DNA from 2 places in the Micromonospora sp. genome. Region 2 is predicted to be linked to the other one. Evidence: riboswitches for the same ligand, from Rfam matches in the RefSeq annotation. Region 2 holds a riboswitch; the other holds the start of a gene.
The links. A riboswitch is a leader RNA that binds a small molecule or an ion and turns the genes downstream of it on or off. The one in region 2 is predicted to bind cyclic di-AMP.

Region 1 (7,128 bases), on a different contig from region 2:
CGGACGCAGGTACTCCCGGTCGCCGTGGATGTCGGTCTGCACGCCGACCCCGAACACCACCACCGGGATGCGCAGCCGCTCGACCAGCTTCGTCATCAGCTCGATGCGGTGGGCGTAGCTGCGCCGGAAGGCGTTGGCCAGCGGGATGACGTACACGTCGTACTGCTCGTTGATCCGGTCGGCGTCGCGCAGGTCGACCTTGAACTCGGTCGACGTGATCCGCGCGGTGGAGGTGCGCAGCAGCTTGTGGGCGGCGTGACTGAAGACCAGGTTGCCGTTGTTCTCCCCGATCCAGTTCCCCTCGTACGCCTCCTCCGGGCCGCGTACGTCGAACGGGTCCTTCTTCGCCCGCATCAGGATCCGCTGGTGCACCACTTCGCTCCGTTCCTCGTTGCCGGGAGCCTCCGACGGGCTGCCGACCTGACCCACGGGTGCGCCGACACCGACAGGTCCCGCGATGTTAGGGCAGTGGAGGGATTTCGTACACCTTCCGCACATCCGCACCACCCCGGTCCGTCGCCGGGGAGGGGGCCTGCCGGTAGGGTGCCCCGGGTGACCAGCGTGCCCACCACCGCGTCCCCGGCGCTGAACCGGCTCCCGTCGCTGACCGGGCTGCGGTGGATCGCCGCCATGCTGGTCTTCGGCTACCACGTCGGCACCATGCGGATCGTCACCCAGCCCGACGCCAAGGCGGTGGTCGACTGGCTGTTCACCCTGGGCCTGTCCGGGGTGCAGTTCTTCTTCATCCTCAGTGGCTTCGTGCTGGTCTGGTCGGCCCGCGACGGCGACCGGCGGCGGGACTTCTGGCGTCGCCGGCTCGCCAAGATCTATCCCAACCACGTGCTGACCTGGGCGGCGGCGCTGCTGGTGATGTGGTGGTTCGCCGACCCGGTGGTGCCCCGCGCCGCCCTGGAGAACCTCTTCCTCGTCCAGGCGTGGGACCCCACCCCCGGCTACTTCTACAGCATCAACAACGTGAGCTGGTCGCTGTCCTGCGAGCTGTTCTTCTACCTCTGCCTGCCGCTGGTGCTGCCGGCGATCCGGCGGGCCCACTCCGGCGTGCTGTGGGCCGTGGTGGTGGCGGTGCCGCTGGTGATCCTGGCGCTCTGGCCCGGCCAGCAACTGCTGCCCGAGGGCAGCAACTGGTGGTTCACCCAGGTCTTCCCGCTGGTCCGCTCCACCGAGTTCTGGCTGGGCGTCGCCGCCGCCGAACTGCTGCGCCGTGGTCACTGGCGGGGCCCCGGGCTGCCCCTGGCCAGCCTGCTGTTCGTGGCCGTCTGGGTGGTGGCGCACTGGATCCCGGCCGAGATGTGGGCGGCGCTGCTGTCGGTGGGGTACATCCTGGTCATCCCGGCGGCGGCCCGCGCGGACGTGCAGGGCCGCTGGTCACCGTGGCGGCACCGCACCCTGATCTGGCTCGGTGAGGTGTCGTTCGCCTTCTACCTGGTGCACGTGCTGGTGATGATGACCGTGCTGCGGCTCACCGGGCACTGGGGCGTCGGGCTGCCCGGCTGGTCGGGGCCGCTGGCCGTGCTCGGCTTCCTGGTGGCGAACCTGGCGCTGGCCGCCGCGCTGCACCGCTTCGTCGAGACGCCGATGATGCGCCGCCTCGCCCCCCGCCGCCGCAAGCCGGCCACCACCTCCGCTCCCGGCACCGCCGCCGTTGACGGCGTTGCCGCCTCCGACACCCCGGCTGCTCCCGGCGCTGCCCGCGCTTGCGACGACGGCGTCGTGCCGGCGCCGAGAGGGGCCGATGACGGGCCGCGCGACGGCCGTCCCATCGAGTACGCCGGGCCGCGCGACCCGCGCTGACCCGCCGGCCCGGCCCGGTTCCCCTCCGGTCCCGCCGCCGGCGAGGGCGGGCCGCGGTCGGGACACCGCCCTGTTCCGGCACCGCGATGGCGGGGTCGGACCACGTCCTTCCGGTGCCCCCTGCTCCGGCCGGGCGTCGGCGCGGACGTGTTCCGTCGGCCGCGACGCGTCGCCCCATCATGGACACCAACCGGCTCTGCGGGCCCAGGCCCCGGGTGACCTGCTCCTCCGCCTGCTCGGCGCGGCGACACGCCCGGCGGTGCTGCGGGTCGGTGACCCCTTCGGTAGCGTGGCCACGTGTTCCCGGTCGCGCTCACCAGTCCCCTGTGGTGGGTCGCGCGCGGGATGTCCCGGCTGCTCGCCGGCCTCGCCGTCGCACTCGCGTTCGCCGCCGCCGGCCCCGCACCGGCCGGCCCCGCACTGTTCGACCTGGTCCCGGGCACCCTGTCGGCCGACGCGTCGCACTCCTTCCCCGCCGCCGTGGCCCTCGACACCCCGTTCGGTCGGGGCGACGGCCTCCGCTCCGCCGACCGGGCAACCGAGCGGGTCGACGTGCTGGCGTCCGAGCGGGTCGACGCCGGCGTGCACGCCGCGCCGGCCGGTCCGGCACGGGAGCTGCCGGCCGCCACCCTGGTGACACCGGGCGGTCGGGTGCCCGCCGCCGCCGGGCCCCGGGCACCCCCGGCGGGCTGAACCCGCCCCAGCGGGGGCCACCCGCCCGCCACCACCACGACCTCGTCCCCGTACCGCCCCGGGCGGGCGTTGCCCGCAACGGTCCCGCCCCGGTACGGCCCCGATCCGCCACATCCGCCCGCGAGGTGTCGACCCGTGAACACCGTGCTCTCCCAGTTCCTGATCGGGGTGCCGACCGCCACCGCGATCTGGTCCCTGCTGCTCGTCCTCGCGCTGACCGGCCTCGCCGTCCTGGTCGCCCGCCCCGAGCGGGACCAGGCGACCGAGGTGACCCCCGTCGCGCCGCCGCCGGACGCCCCGCCCCCGGTCGCCGACCTGCGCCGCTACGCCGACGAGGTGGCCGTCGCCGCCGCCGGGGCCGCCCAGACCGCCCGCCGTCACCGGGCCGCCTGGCTGGCCGCCCAGGACACCCTGGAACGGGCCTGGCAGGCGTACGACGAGGCCGAGACGACCGCCCGCCGGTTCGTCGGCGCGGGGGCGCTGCCCAGCCCGCGTACCCCCCGGACACCCGCCGAGTACGCGGGCCGGGAGCGGTGGCTGCACCAGGAGGCGGTGGCGGCGCACTGGCGGGGCGAGTTGTCGGTGGAGCGGCTGCGGGACGTCTTCGCGCACCGCGACGGCTGGGACCCGCGCCGGCACCCCGTCGAGCACGAGGTGATGCTGGCCCGGGCGGTCCGGGAGGACCGGCGTGCGGCGTACCGGGCGGCGGCCTGGCGGGAAAGCGTCGCGTGGCGGGACGCCGAGCTGGCCGCCGAGGCCGCCCGCTCCCTGGCCGCCGAGGCGTACGCGGCGACGCAGCGGGTGCGGCCGGGCCGGGTCCCGCTGCCCCGTACCGCGACGTCGGCGGCGACCCGCCCGACGCGTGCCACCCGCTGGCACCCGGCCCGGGTCGGCTGACCACCCCGGGACCGCCGCTCCCGGGCCGGACCAGGCCCGGCCCGGGATGATCGACACAATGACGCGCAGATGGCGGTGTCCGCGCCGCGTTGACCCCGCGACTTCGGCCCCGTTGCGAATGCCGTGCCCCCGCCCCGGCGGTCCCGTTGCGGGCGGTGGTCCTGCCCGGGGCCGCGCGGGCCGGGAGACCGGGGGTCCCGGGGGCCGAATCGTTATCCAGGGCGGTGTGGGTGCGGTCACGGTCCGGCGGAACCGGACAGCCCGTCACACCCGGTCACATCGACTCCGCTGATCATCGGAGGTTGCGGGTCGGCTGTCCGGTCACTGCCCTGCCGAGCCCTGACGGCCATTCGTCCCGGCCCGCACCCCCGCTGCCCGAGTGCCCCGCAAAGAAGCCGACCCGACGATGTTTGCGCAGCTCACAGGGCTTGGCGGGAGCGAAGGGTGACCAGTAGTGTCGCTGCGGTCCGGTGCGGTTTCCGATCGCAGGAGGCGACGCCGTGCCGACCCGCTCAATCGTGCATGTCACGAACCGGGGACCCACACGCACCACCTGGGGTGAATCTCCGGGCCACGGCCCGGGGTAGGGCGATCTTCCCGCCCGAATCCGTCAGCTAACCCGGTCGGCGGCAGCGGAAGGAGTTTCATCCTCGTGCAGCATGACCCCACCCCCTCGGTGGTTCCTCCACCTCGGCACCGGGGTGCCGCCGGACCGTCGCGCCTGACGCGCTGACCCGGCCGTCCACCCCGCCGCCCGACCCCGGTCGGGCGACCCGCCGACCCGTCCGGCTCCCGTCGGGCGGTCCCTGCCGAACGAGCGGCGCAACACCCGATCCGCGCGTGGCGTACCCGCCACGTGCCGGTCCGGCGTGCCCGGCCGCCTCGCCCCGTGGAGGAACACCCCGTGAAGCACCACATGAAGCGTCAGCTCCGCCGACTGGGCGCCCAGCGCCCGTACCGGATGGTCGTCGGCTCGGCGGCGGTCCTCGTCCTGGCCGCCGGTGGCACCGCCCTGGCCGCCGGGGTCGACGACGCCCCGACCGACCAGCAACGCGCCACCGCCGTGGCCGAGACCACCCCCCGCCTCGACGACGTCGCCAGCCGCGCCCAGGCCCGGGTCGCCGTCCCCGCCCCGGCCAGCCCGTCGGCCACCCCCTCGACCAGCCCGTCGGCGAGCCCCACCCCGGCGCCGCGCGTCACCCGGGCGAAGGCCCGCGCCACCGCCGACCCGGACCTGACCCGCAAGGCGACCCCGAAGCCCCCCTCGTCGAAGGTCCTGCGCTACGACTACCAGGCCCAGATCACCTACTACTACTGCGGCCCGGCCGCGGTACGCAACGCGCTCAGCGCGGCCGGCATCGAACGCGGCCAGGACGACCTCGCCGCCCAGCTGGGCACCACCGAGATGGGCACCAACTCGGCCGAGGACACCACCCGGGTGCTCAACGCCGTGGTCAAGGGCGACCCGTACCGGACCCGGATGTTCGCCGGCACCCCGAGCGACGCGCAGATCGAGCGGCTGCGGGCCGACGTGGTCGCGGCGGTCACCGACAAGCGGGCCGTGGTCGCGAACGTGGCCGGGGACGCCACCGACCTCGACGGCGGCTGGCACTCCTTCCCCGGCGGCCACTACGTCGCCGCCGTGGGCTACCGGGACAACGGCCGTACCGTGCGGATCGCCGACTCGGCCGACCCGTCGCTGCCGGCCTACTGGGTCAGCGTGACCACCCTGGCGAACTGGATCGCCACCCGGGGCTACTCCGCCTGACCGAGCCACCCCCCACCCGCCCCGGCCGCCCGCGGCCGGGGCGGTGCTCGTCATGGGGCCGATGTAGCGGTGTCAGCGGATCCGGATACCGCAACATCGGCCCGATGGCGGGCGGCCCCCGGTCAGATCCGGGGGGAGAGGGGAGCGGCGGGGGCACGGGGGGCCGGCGGGGCCCAGCCCGGCTCCAACTCCCGGCGGGCGGCGTCGAGGAAACCGTCGGCGTACGCGTCGGCGGGGAAGTCGCCCAGGTAGCGGCGCCGGGTGTCCCAGCGGGCCGCCGCCAACGGGTCGGTGTCCAGCAGGCCGGTCAGCACCTCGTCGAGGTTGGCCATGTCCCGGCGCAGCACGTAACCGGAGCGGGCCAGCGGGAACCGGTCCAGGAACTCGTCGCCGTCGACGCCCAGGTCGGTCACCGCGTACGGCTTGCCCGAGTAGAGATAGTCGGAGATGACCCCGGAGACGTCGGAGACCAGCGCGTCGGAGCGGTTGACGCAGTCGGTCAGGCTCAGCTCACGGCTGGCCGCCGCTCCCCACAGGTGCTGCCGGCCGGTACGGGTCCGGTCGGCGGCGAGCAGCTCGGTGAGCCGGGCCAGATGCCGGGCCGAGGCCGGGTTCTGCCCGGTGTACGGGTGGGCCCGCAGGATCACCGTGGCGCCCCGGTCGAGCAGCCGGCGCAGCAGCGGCTCGGCCACCGGCAGCGAGCAGTAGTTGGCGTCGGCGTGGTGACCGGTCCAGGTGGGGGTGTAGAGCACCGTCGGGGCGGCCGACGGGCGGGCCTCCCGGCGTACCTCGATGGCTTCGACCTGCGGACGACCGACCACGACGAACTTCTCGGCGGGGATCTCGACGCCGGCCCGCGCGTACCGCTCGATCGCCGCCGGACCGGCCACGAAGATCTTGTCGAAGATGGCCGAGACCGGGTTGGCGCTGGGGGCCTTGTCGCTGTCGCCGTGGTGCAGCTGCACGTGGGTGAGCTGGGTGAACCGGATGCAGTGGCTGTTCTTCGCCCCGTGGTTGACGTAGAACGCCACCCGCAGGCTGGGCACCAGCGCCTCGTCCATGGCCTTGAGGGTGGGGCAGTAGACCACCGGGGCGCTCGTCGCGGCGGCGATCGTGGGCAGGAACTCCGGCTCCCGCAGCAGCACCAGGAACGGCCGGCCGAGCCGCTCCAGGTAGGGCAGCCACATGGTGACCTGGTATTCCGAGCCGGGCGGGGCGGAGAAGTAGAGCAGGAACTCCGGCTGGTGCGCGCGCAGCGCCCGGGTCACCGGGCCGCCCCCGCCCGACGGCCGGAACCGCCGCCGGGCCAGGTCCAGGCCGACCGCACCGCAGCCGGCCGCGACCACCAGCACGACGGCCAGCGCGACCACGGCGGGCAGGGCGAACGCGGCGGCCACCGCCACCACCGCGAGCAGCCCCAGCAGGATGCCGTCGAGGCGGGCGGCGACCAGCGGGGTCCACGCCCGCACCGGCAGGTTCGCCGCGCGGATCTCCAGGTTGCCGGCGTCGCGCAGCGGCCCCACCAGCAGCACCAGGCCCAGCAGCACCAGCGCGGTCAGCACCAGCACCGGGTCGAACCCGTCGTCGAGCCGGCGGGCGTGGCCGACCAGGATGCCGGCGGCCAGCAGCACCGTCTCGGCGACGATGTCGGCGTCGGGGCGCACCCGACGTTCGTAGCCGGCGGCGGCCAGCGCGGCCACCGCCAGGGCCAGGCCCCAACCGGTGGCCCCGGTGAACGCCACCACCAGGAAGGCGACCACGGCCAAGCCGGTGGTCAGGCACCGTGCGATCAGTTTCCTGACCAGGTCACCACGCATGTCGTACCGTCTCCGGGGTCGGGTCAGCCGGCGTCAACGCCGCTGGGCAGCCGGTCCTGCTCGGCCGGGGTCGGCTGGGCCGGCACCGGGGCAGCCTCGCCGGGGGCCCGCCGGACGTCGATCACCTGGCCGGTGAGGTCG
Region 2 (7,128 bases):
GGTGGCGCGAGCACCAGCATCGGCTTCACCGCCAACGTGACAGGCACCAATGCGGTTCCGGCGGTGAGCTGCACCAGCCGCTGACAACTATCAACTATCCGACACCTGCCGGCTCCGCTCCCCCGACCGGGGAGCGGAGCCGGCGGCATGTCCGGGCTGAGAGTGGTCGACTCAGTGGTGGCGAAGTCGCGGCATCCACCCCGGGTGTTTACCGCAACATCGCCCCAGCGGGGGTGGATTGAAGACGGCGCAGGCCCCGGTCGACGCCGAGAAGCGTGACCGGGGCCTGTACGTGCCGCGTGGAGCGGTCAGTCGTCCAGCCCGACGGGGGAGTTCGGCCGGTCCACGTCGACGAACTCGATGTCGTCGACGGCCCGGTCACCCCGGCTGCCGGCGGCCCGCGCGGCGGTGCCGGCGGCCCAGCCGATCGCCGCGCCGACCAGCGCCGCGCCGATCAGCAGGGTCCAGGGCAGGGCCGGACGCCGGCCGGCGAGCGCGTCGAAGGCGAGCGTCGCCCGACGACGGGCCTCGTCGGCGGTCGAGCCGACCAGGTCACCGGCGTCGGCCAGCCCCGAGTCCCGGACCGACCGGGCGGCGTCCCGGACGCTGTCACCGGCGGAGTCCACCGCCGAGAGCAGGTGGTGCCAGGCCTGGTCGGCGATCCGCTCGGGCTTGCTGCGGCGCTCCAGAAGGTTGCTGCCGATCATCGTGTTACCTCCTCGAATGCCGAAGTCTGCGGCCACTTCGGATGTCGTCTCCGCGCCGCAGCGGTCCTCGCGCCGACCGGTCACCCGGCCGGTGTCCGAGCAGTGCCCCGCCCGGCCGGGTCGCAAACCCGTGCGTACGGGTGACCGTCACCGCTCAGCGCACCGAGACCACGGTGGTGGCGCGGGCGAAATCGTCCCCGTCGTCGTCATCGTCGTCGTCCCCGCCGCCGAAGCCGCAGGCCAGGACGAGAGCGAGTAGTGCGCCGACCCCGGCCAGCCCGAGCAGTCTCCTGAGCATCGATCCGTCTCCTCGATCGTGGTGACCCATCTCTCGCCCACGGTAGGCACCCCGCACAACCTGCACCGGGGGAGTCGGCGGGCCGCGTCGGGGAGCCTGCGGGGCTCGCCCGGCGCACCGCATCCGGGTGTCGGTGGACCGGGGCCGCTACTCTGGGACGGTTGGAACGGCCGAGCTGGGCCGTTCGTCTGAGGAGAACAGGACCAGCAACGGTGCGGAGAGGGACGGTCCGGTCCGTCCGGATCCGCGAATTGCTCATCCCGAGGGGTGGCGACCGAGGCCATCGGAGGAATACTCTCGGTCGCGGCCCGCGTACTGATGAGGCGCCCGGGGACGGGCGAGTGGAGGTGCTCGCGTGAGCCTGTCGATCGTGAAGTCGGTCCTGCCGGCCGGTGTCATCGAGATCGCCCCCCGTGGTGAGATCGACGTCGACACCGCCTACGAGGTACGTGAGGCGATCGCCGAGGTGCTGGCCAAGGGTCGGCCCGCGCGGATCGAGCTGAACATGCGACTCGTCACCTTCATCGACTCCGTCGGGATCAGCGCCATGGTCGCCGGCTTCCAGACCGCCGAGGTCAGCGGCGTCAAACTGATCGTCACCGAGCCGAGCCGGTTCGTGCACCGACAGCTCTGGGTCACCGGCCTGCTCGGGCTCTTCGGTGCCCCGGAGCCGTACTTCGCCGGTGCCGCCACCCCGGAGGTCCTGCCCGGCGCCTGACCGGGCCACCGGTCGGCGTCGACGCCACTGACCAGGGACGTTGCCAGTCCGTCTCCGGTACGGCACGATCGTGCGACCGACGACGGTCAGGAGGCCCGGTGGTCCGGCGGGAGAGCTTCAGCTACACGGTGCAGGCGCGCTGCTCACCGGCGGACGCGATGGCGCTGCTGAGCGACCTGTCCCGGCAGGAGGAGCTGCATCCCCTGATCGTCCGGGTGCGCCGGCTGCCCGCCCGGCCGGGTGCCCTGGCCAGCTACGCGATCACCGACCGGCTGGAGCTGGGGCCGCTGCGGTTCCCCGTCACCTACCAGGCCGACGTGCTGCTGGCCGGCGACGACGAGATCGTGACGGTGGCCCGCCAGCAGCCCGGCACCACCGTACGCAACCACACCCGGCTGCGGATGGAGGGTGACCTGCTGCGGATCGACGTGGAGATCACCCTCGCCGCGCCGGCCCCGCTGTTCGGCTACGCCTTCCGGCAGGCCCGCGCCGCCCACCTGGGGTTGGCCAGCCGCCTCGGCGCGGTCCTGGACAGCCGGGCCGGCGACCCACCCCCCGCCGGCTGACGACCCGCCGACACCCCCCGGACGGTCGCGCCGCGGGGGCCCGCCCTGCCCGGACGGGCCACCGCGCCGGGATCAGATCATCGACAGGTGCACGGGGGTGGTGTGGTCGCTGGACGGGTCCCCGTTGCCCCCGCTGTACGCCTTCCACCCGCTGCTCGGCAGCCAGATCCGCTTGAACCAGATCACGTAGAGCACACCGAGCCGGTCGGCGTTGCGGATGAAGTACGCGGCGAGGTTGTTGCCGTACGTCCGGTCGCCGCCACTGGCCACCCCGCCGAAGCCGCCCTTCTGGGCGGCGAAGTCGCACGCCCGGCCCTTGGGGTGCTCGCCGGAGCCGCTGGGCCGGTAGCAGGAGACGTACCTGGTGAAACCGGCCGCCTTGGCCTGGTTCAGGGCGTTGAGCGTACGCGGGGTGATACAGCCGTTGGCCGGCGTCGGGTCGTTGACGCTGCACGACTCGGACGGCCAGGAGCCGTCGGAGTTGCGGGGCGCCCCCTTGGCGTTGCTGGTGGACGTGCCGTCCGAGCTGCCGGAGTCGCGGGAGGTGGGGGCCGGCTTGTCGGCGGCGGCCACCGCCAGCGCCCGCTCGGCCTGCTCCTTGCGCTTGCCCATGGTGGCGACCTGCTTGCGCTGTTCGGTGATCTCCCGGGTGACCGCCGCCCGGGTCCGGGTGGCCTGGTCCCGGGTCTCGATCATCGTGCGCAGTTCCTGGTCCTCCCGGGTGGCGACCGTCTCCAGCGCTGCCGCGCGGTCCAGGAAACCGCTCGGGGTGTTGCTGTTGAGCAGGGCTGACATCGGCCCGAGCCGGCCGGTGCGGTAGGCCGCGCCGGCGATCTCGCCGACCTTGGCGGTCTGCGTGACCAGCTGCCCCTCGATGGTCTTGAGCTGCCCGTCGAGTTCCTGCTGGCGCTTGGTGGAGCGCTCCAGGGCGGCCTTGGCCTCCAGCCAGCCCTTGCTGGCGGCGTCGAGCTGGTCGCGCAGCGCCGGGGTGCCGCCCTCGTCGTCGCCGGGGGCGGCGAGCCGGGTGGCGGGCGCGGCGGTGGCCGGGGTGAACGGCGCGGCCGACACGCCCAGGGCCAACGCCGTGACGACTGCGGCCAGCAGCCGCGTGGTGGTGCGTACGTGCATGCGGATGTCCTTCCGTCAGCCGCCGACCGGGTTAGCTGACGGGTTCGGGACGGAAGATCCCTACCGCTGACGCGGATGCACCCCAGGAACGTGGTTCCCCGGTTCGCCCGGGCGGGCGATTAGGCGGCGGCCTCTGCCTGGCGGAGACCGGGGCCGAGCCTACCGGTACGCGTGTGACGCCTGCCTACCTCGTGACTGAGGGTACGAGAGTGAATACCCTCAAAAGGTTCAAACGACGCAAATTTCCGCGATCTCTGTGCGGGAGTACCCGGCGGGGCTGACCGTCCGGCCCGGGGCGGGGTCACCAGTGGGCGGGGCCGCATGCGCCGGGGCTCGCCCCGGGCTCGACCTGGAGGGTGGCGTGCTCGATGTGGAAGTCCTCCCGCAGGGCGCCCCGGGCGGCCGCCAGCACCGCGCCGACCTCGGCGTCACCGGCCAGGGTGAGGTGGGCCGAGGCGACGTCCATGCCGGAGGTGAGCGTCCAGACGTGCAGGTCGTGCACCTCGGCGACACCGGGCACGGCGGTCAGCCGGTCGTGCACGGCGGTCACCGGCAGGTGCTCCGGGGCGGCCTGGACCAGGATGCGCACCGCCGCCCGGCCGAGCCGCCAGGTGCGGGGCAGGATGAACACGCCGATCGCCACGGCGACCAGTGGGTCGGCCCACCACCAGCCGGTGCCGGCGATCAGCAGCGCCGCCACGATCACCCCGACCGAACCGAGCAGGTCGCCGAGCACCTCCAGGTACGCCCCGCGCAGGTTGATGCTCTCCTTGGCGCCCTCCCGCAGCAGGCCGAACGCGACGATGTTGGCGAGCAGGCCGAGCACCGCCACCACCAGCATCGGGCCGGCCAGCACCTCGGGTGGCTCGCCGAACCGGCGGACCGCCTCGATCAGCACGTAGACCGCGACCCCGCTGAGCAGGACGGCGTTGGCCAGGGCGGCGAGCACCTCCAGCCGGTAGAGGCCGAAGGTGCGCTGCGGGTCCCGGGCGGCCCGCCGGGTGGCGGTGATCGCGGCCAGCGCCATCCCGATGCCGAGCACGTCGGTGAACATGTGCCCCGCGTCGGAGAGCAGGGCCAGCGAGCCGGTGCCGAAGGCGGCCACCGCCTCGACCACCATGAGCACGGCGAGCAGCCCGAACGCCGCCCAGAGCCGACCCCGGTGCCGGTGCGCGGCGTTGCTCACCGTCGCGCTGTGGTCATGACCTGCGCCCACGTCCACACCCTCCGTCGCCGCTGCGGACCCGCTCCAATCTATGCTCACATCGCTATGTATGCAAGTGATGGTCGGACGTCCGGCCAGGTGGGCCGGGTCCCGGTCGGTCAGCCGGTCGGCTCGACGGTGGTGAGGCGCTGGGTCGCCCGGGACAACGCCACGTAGAGCGTCCGCACCCCGGAGCCCGGATCGGCCCGGATCTCGCCGGGGCAGACCAGCACCACCCCGTCGTACTCCATGCCCTTGGCCTGGAGGCTGGTCACCACCTGCAGGCGCGCCCCACCCCGGTCGCCCAACCAGCCGGCGACCTCGTCGCGGCGGGGCACCGGGGTGATCACTCCGACCGTCCCCGCCACCTCGGCCAGCAGCGTGTCCACCGCGTCGGCCGTCGTCCGGGCCAGCTCCGCCGCCGGCACGTGCAGCGCCACCGGGTCCACCCCGGTGGAGCGCACCGCGCTCGGCAACTCCAGGTCCGGGTAGAGCCGGCGGATCTCCGCCGCCGCCACCGCGAAGATCTCCGCCGAGTTGCGGTAGTTGGTGGAGAGCGTGAACCGGTGCCGCCGCCGCCGGCCCAGCGCCTGGTCCCGGGCCCGGTCCAGCTCCGCCTGGTCACCCGTCCAGGCGGTCTGCGCCGGATCACCCACCACCGTCCAGGAGGCGAGCCGACCGCGCCGGCCGATCATCCGCCACTGCATCGGCGAGACGTCCTGCGACTCGTCGACCACCACGTGCGCGTAGTCCCGGTAGTCCTCCGGCCGCTCCCGGGCCGCCGCCCGCGCGGCACGCTGCCGCTCCCCGAAGGTGCTCAGCTCCCGGACGCCACCGGCGAGCTGGAACGGGTCCCGCCGGGCCTTCTTCGGACGGACCGGCTGGCCCAGCAGCGCGTCCAGCTCGTCGAGGAGGGCGATGTCGGCCACCGTCAACCCCTCGGTGTCCAGCGACCGGTACGCCTCCACCAGCAACCCGACCTCCGCCCGGGACAGGACGCCGGCCGCGTACCGGTGCAGCCGCTCCGGCCGGGCCAACCAGCCCAGCACGTGCCGGGGATGCAGCCGGGGCCACCACGCCTTGAGGAACTCCCGGAACTCCGGCCGCTCGATGATCTCGTCCTCGAAGGCGGGCTGCTCGGGCAGGCCGGCGACGGCCGACCGCCGGGCCTGCGCGTACAACGCGGCGAGCACCCCGTCGAAGCCGACCCGGCGGACCTCGTTGCGGCGGGCCCCCCGGTGCAGCGCCCGGTCCCGGATGCCGTCCAGCTCGCGCCGTTCCAGGCGCAGCAGCGCACCCCGGTAGAGCAGCCGCAACTCATGTGGGCCGTCCGGCACCGCGTCCCGGGCCGCCCGCTCCAGCACCCGCCGCATCCGCAGCGAACCCTTCACCGCCGCCACCTCGGGCCCGTCCGTGCGGGTCGCCGACAGGCCGGGGAACAGCGACCCCAGCGAGTGCAGGGTGGCGGTCTCCTCGCCCAGCGACGGCAGCACCGAGGCGATGTACTCCACGAACACCGCCGACGGGCCGACCACCAGGATGCCGCCGCCGGCGTACCGGCTGCGGTCGGCATAGAGCAGGTACGCCGCCCGGTGCAGGGCCACCGCCGTCTTCCCGGTGCCCGGCCCGCCGGAGACGATGGTGACCCCCGAGCCGGGGGACCGGATCGCCTCGTCCTGCTCCCGCTGAATGGTGGCGATGATGTCCCGCATCCCCCGGCCGGTCGCCCGGGACAGGGTCGCCAGCAGGGCCCCGTCACCCACCACCGGCATGTCCGGCGGGGCGGCCTCCGGGTCGAGCAGGTCGTCCTCGATCCGGGTGACCTTCTCGTCCGACGAGCTGATCGTGCGCCGCCGCACCACCCCCAGCGGCTCCGCCGGGGTGGCCCGGTAGAAGGCGGCGGCGGCCGGGGCCCGCCAGTCGACCACCAGCGTCTCGGCGTCGTCACCGCGCACCCCGAGCCGCCCGACGTGCAGCACCTGCCGGTCGCGCAGGTCCAGCCGGCCGAAGACCAGCCCCTCGTGCTCGGCGTCCAACAGGTGCCGGCGCTGGGCGGCGTGGAAGACCATCGCGTCCCGCTCCACCAGCGCACCGAAGGTGCCGACCCCGGCCATCCGGTAGCCGTCCCGCTCGGCGCGGGCGGCCGAGCGGCGCAGTTCGGCGAGCCGGGCGTACACCCGGTCGAGATGCCGTTGCTCGGCGGCGATCTCCTGCTCCAGGGTGGTCTGGTCGGTCAACGTACCGGCTCCTGTGCGACGGCGACGCCGGGCGCGGGTGCACGCCAGGCGGAATGAGGGTACGGGCAGCCGCCCACCCCCCGGCGGGCCGATACCCGTACCGCGACCTCCACCACCACCGCGCCGCCTGCCCGGGGTGGAGGTCGTCCGCCCCCACGCACGGGCCGACCCGCCGGGGCGCGGCCGCGCGGGGCGACGGCGGGTCGGCTCAGCGCGTCGTCCGCCCGGCGGACGCCGGGTCGCCCGGGACGTCGGCGCACGCCCGGCCGG

Region 1: linked by a shared signal. The riboswitch ahead of ACOJTC_RS19865 (C39 family peptidase) and the one ahead of ACOJTC_RS02800 (coiled-coil domain-containing protein) in region 2 are both predicted to bind cyclic di-AMP.

What each region holds. Positions count from the first base shown of each region.
Region 1 covers NZ_JBMDWU010000372.1:12,463-19,590, forward strand. The annotation lists gene ACOJTC_RS19845 (polysaccharide pyruvyl transferase family protein) at 1-372, opposite strand, end outside; gene ACOJTC_RS19850 (acyltransferase family protein) at 553-1,812, shown strand; gene ACOJTC_RS19855 (hypothetical protein) at 2,110-2,505, shown strand; gene ACOJTC_RS19860 (hypothetical protein) at 2,641-3,402, shown strand; cyclic di-AMP (ydaO/yuaA leader) riboswitch at 3,902-4,046, shown strand; gene ACOJTC_RS19865 (C39 family peptidase) at 4,319-5,170, shown strand; gene ACOJTC_RS19870 (CDP-glycerol glycerophosphotransferase family protein) at 5,293-6,987, opposite strand; gene ACOJTC_RS19875 (D-ribitol-5-phosphate cytidylyltransferase) at 7,011-7,128, opposite strand, start outside.
Region 2 covers NZ_JBMDWU010000059.1:15,649-22,776, reverse strand. The annotation lists gene ACOJTC_RS02825 (cellulose binding domain-containing protein) at 1-84, shown strand, start outside; gene ACOJTC_RS02820 (hypothetical protein) at 309-707, opposite strand; gene ACOJTC_RS02815 (hypothetical protein) at 862-1,005, opposite strand; gene ACOJTC_RS02810 (STAS domain-containing protein) at 1,361-1,723, shown strand; gene ACOJTC_RS02805 (SRPBCC family protein) at 1,822-2,289, shown strand; gene ACOJTC_RS02800 (coiled-coil domain-containing protein) at 2,362-3,417, opposite strand; cyclic di-AMP (ydaO/yuaA leader) riboswitch at 3,422-3,553, opposite strand; gene ACOJTC_RS02795 (cation diffusion facilitator family transporter) at 3,719-4,633, opposite strand; gene ACOJTC_RS02790 (HelD family protein) at 4,741-6,858, opposite strand; gene ACOJTC_RS02785 (alpha/beta fold hydrolase) at 7,067-7,128, opposite strand, start outside.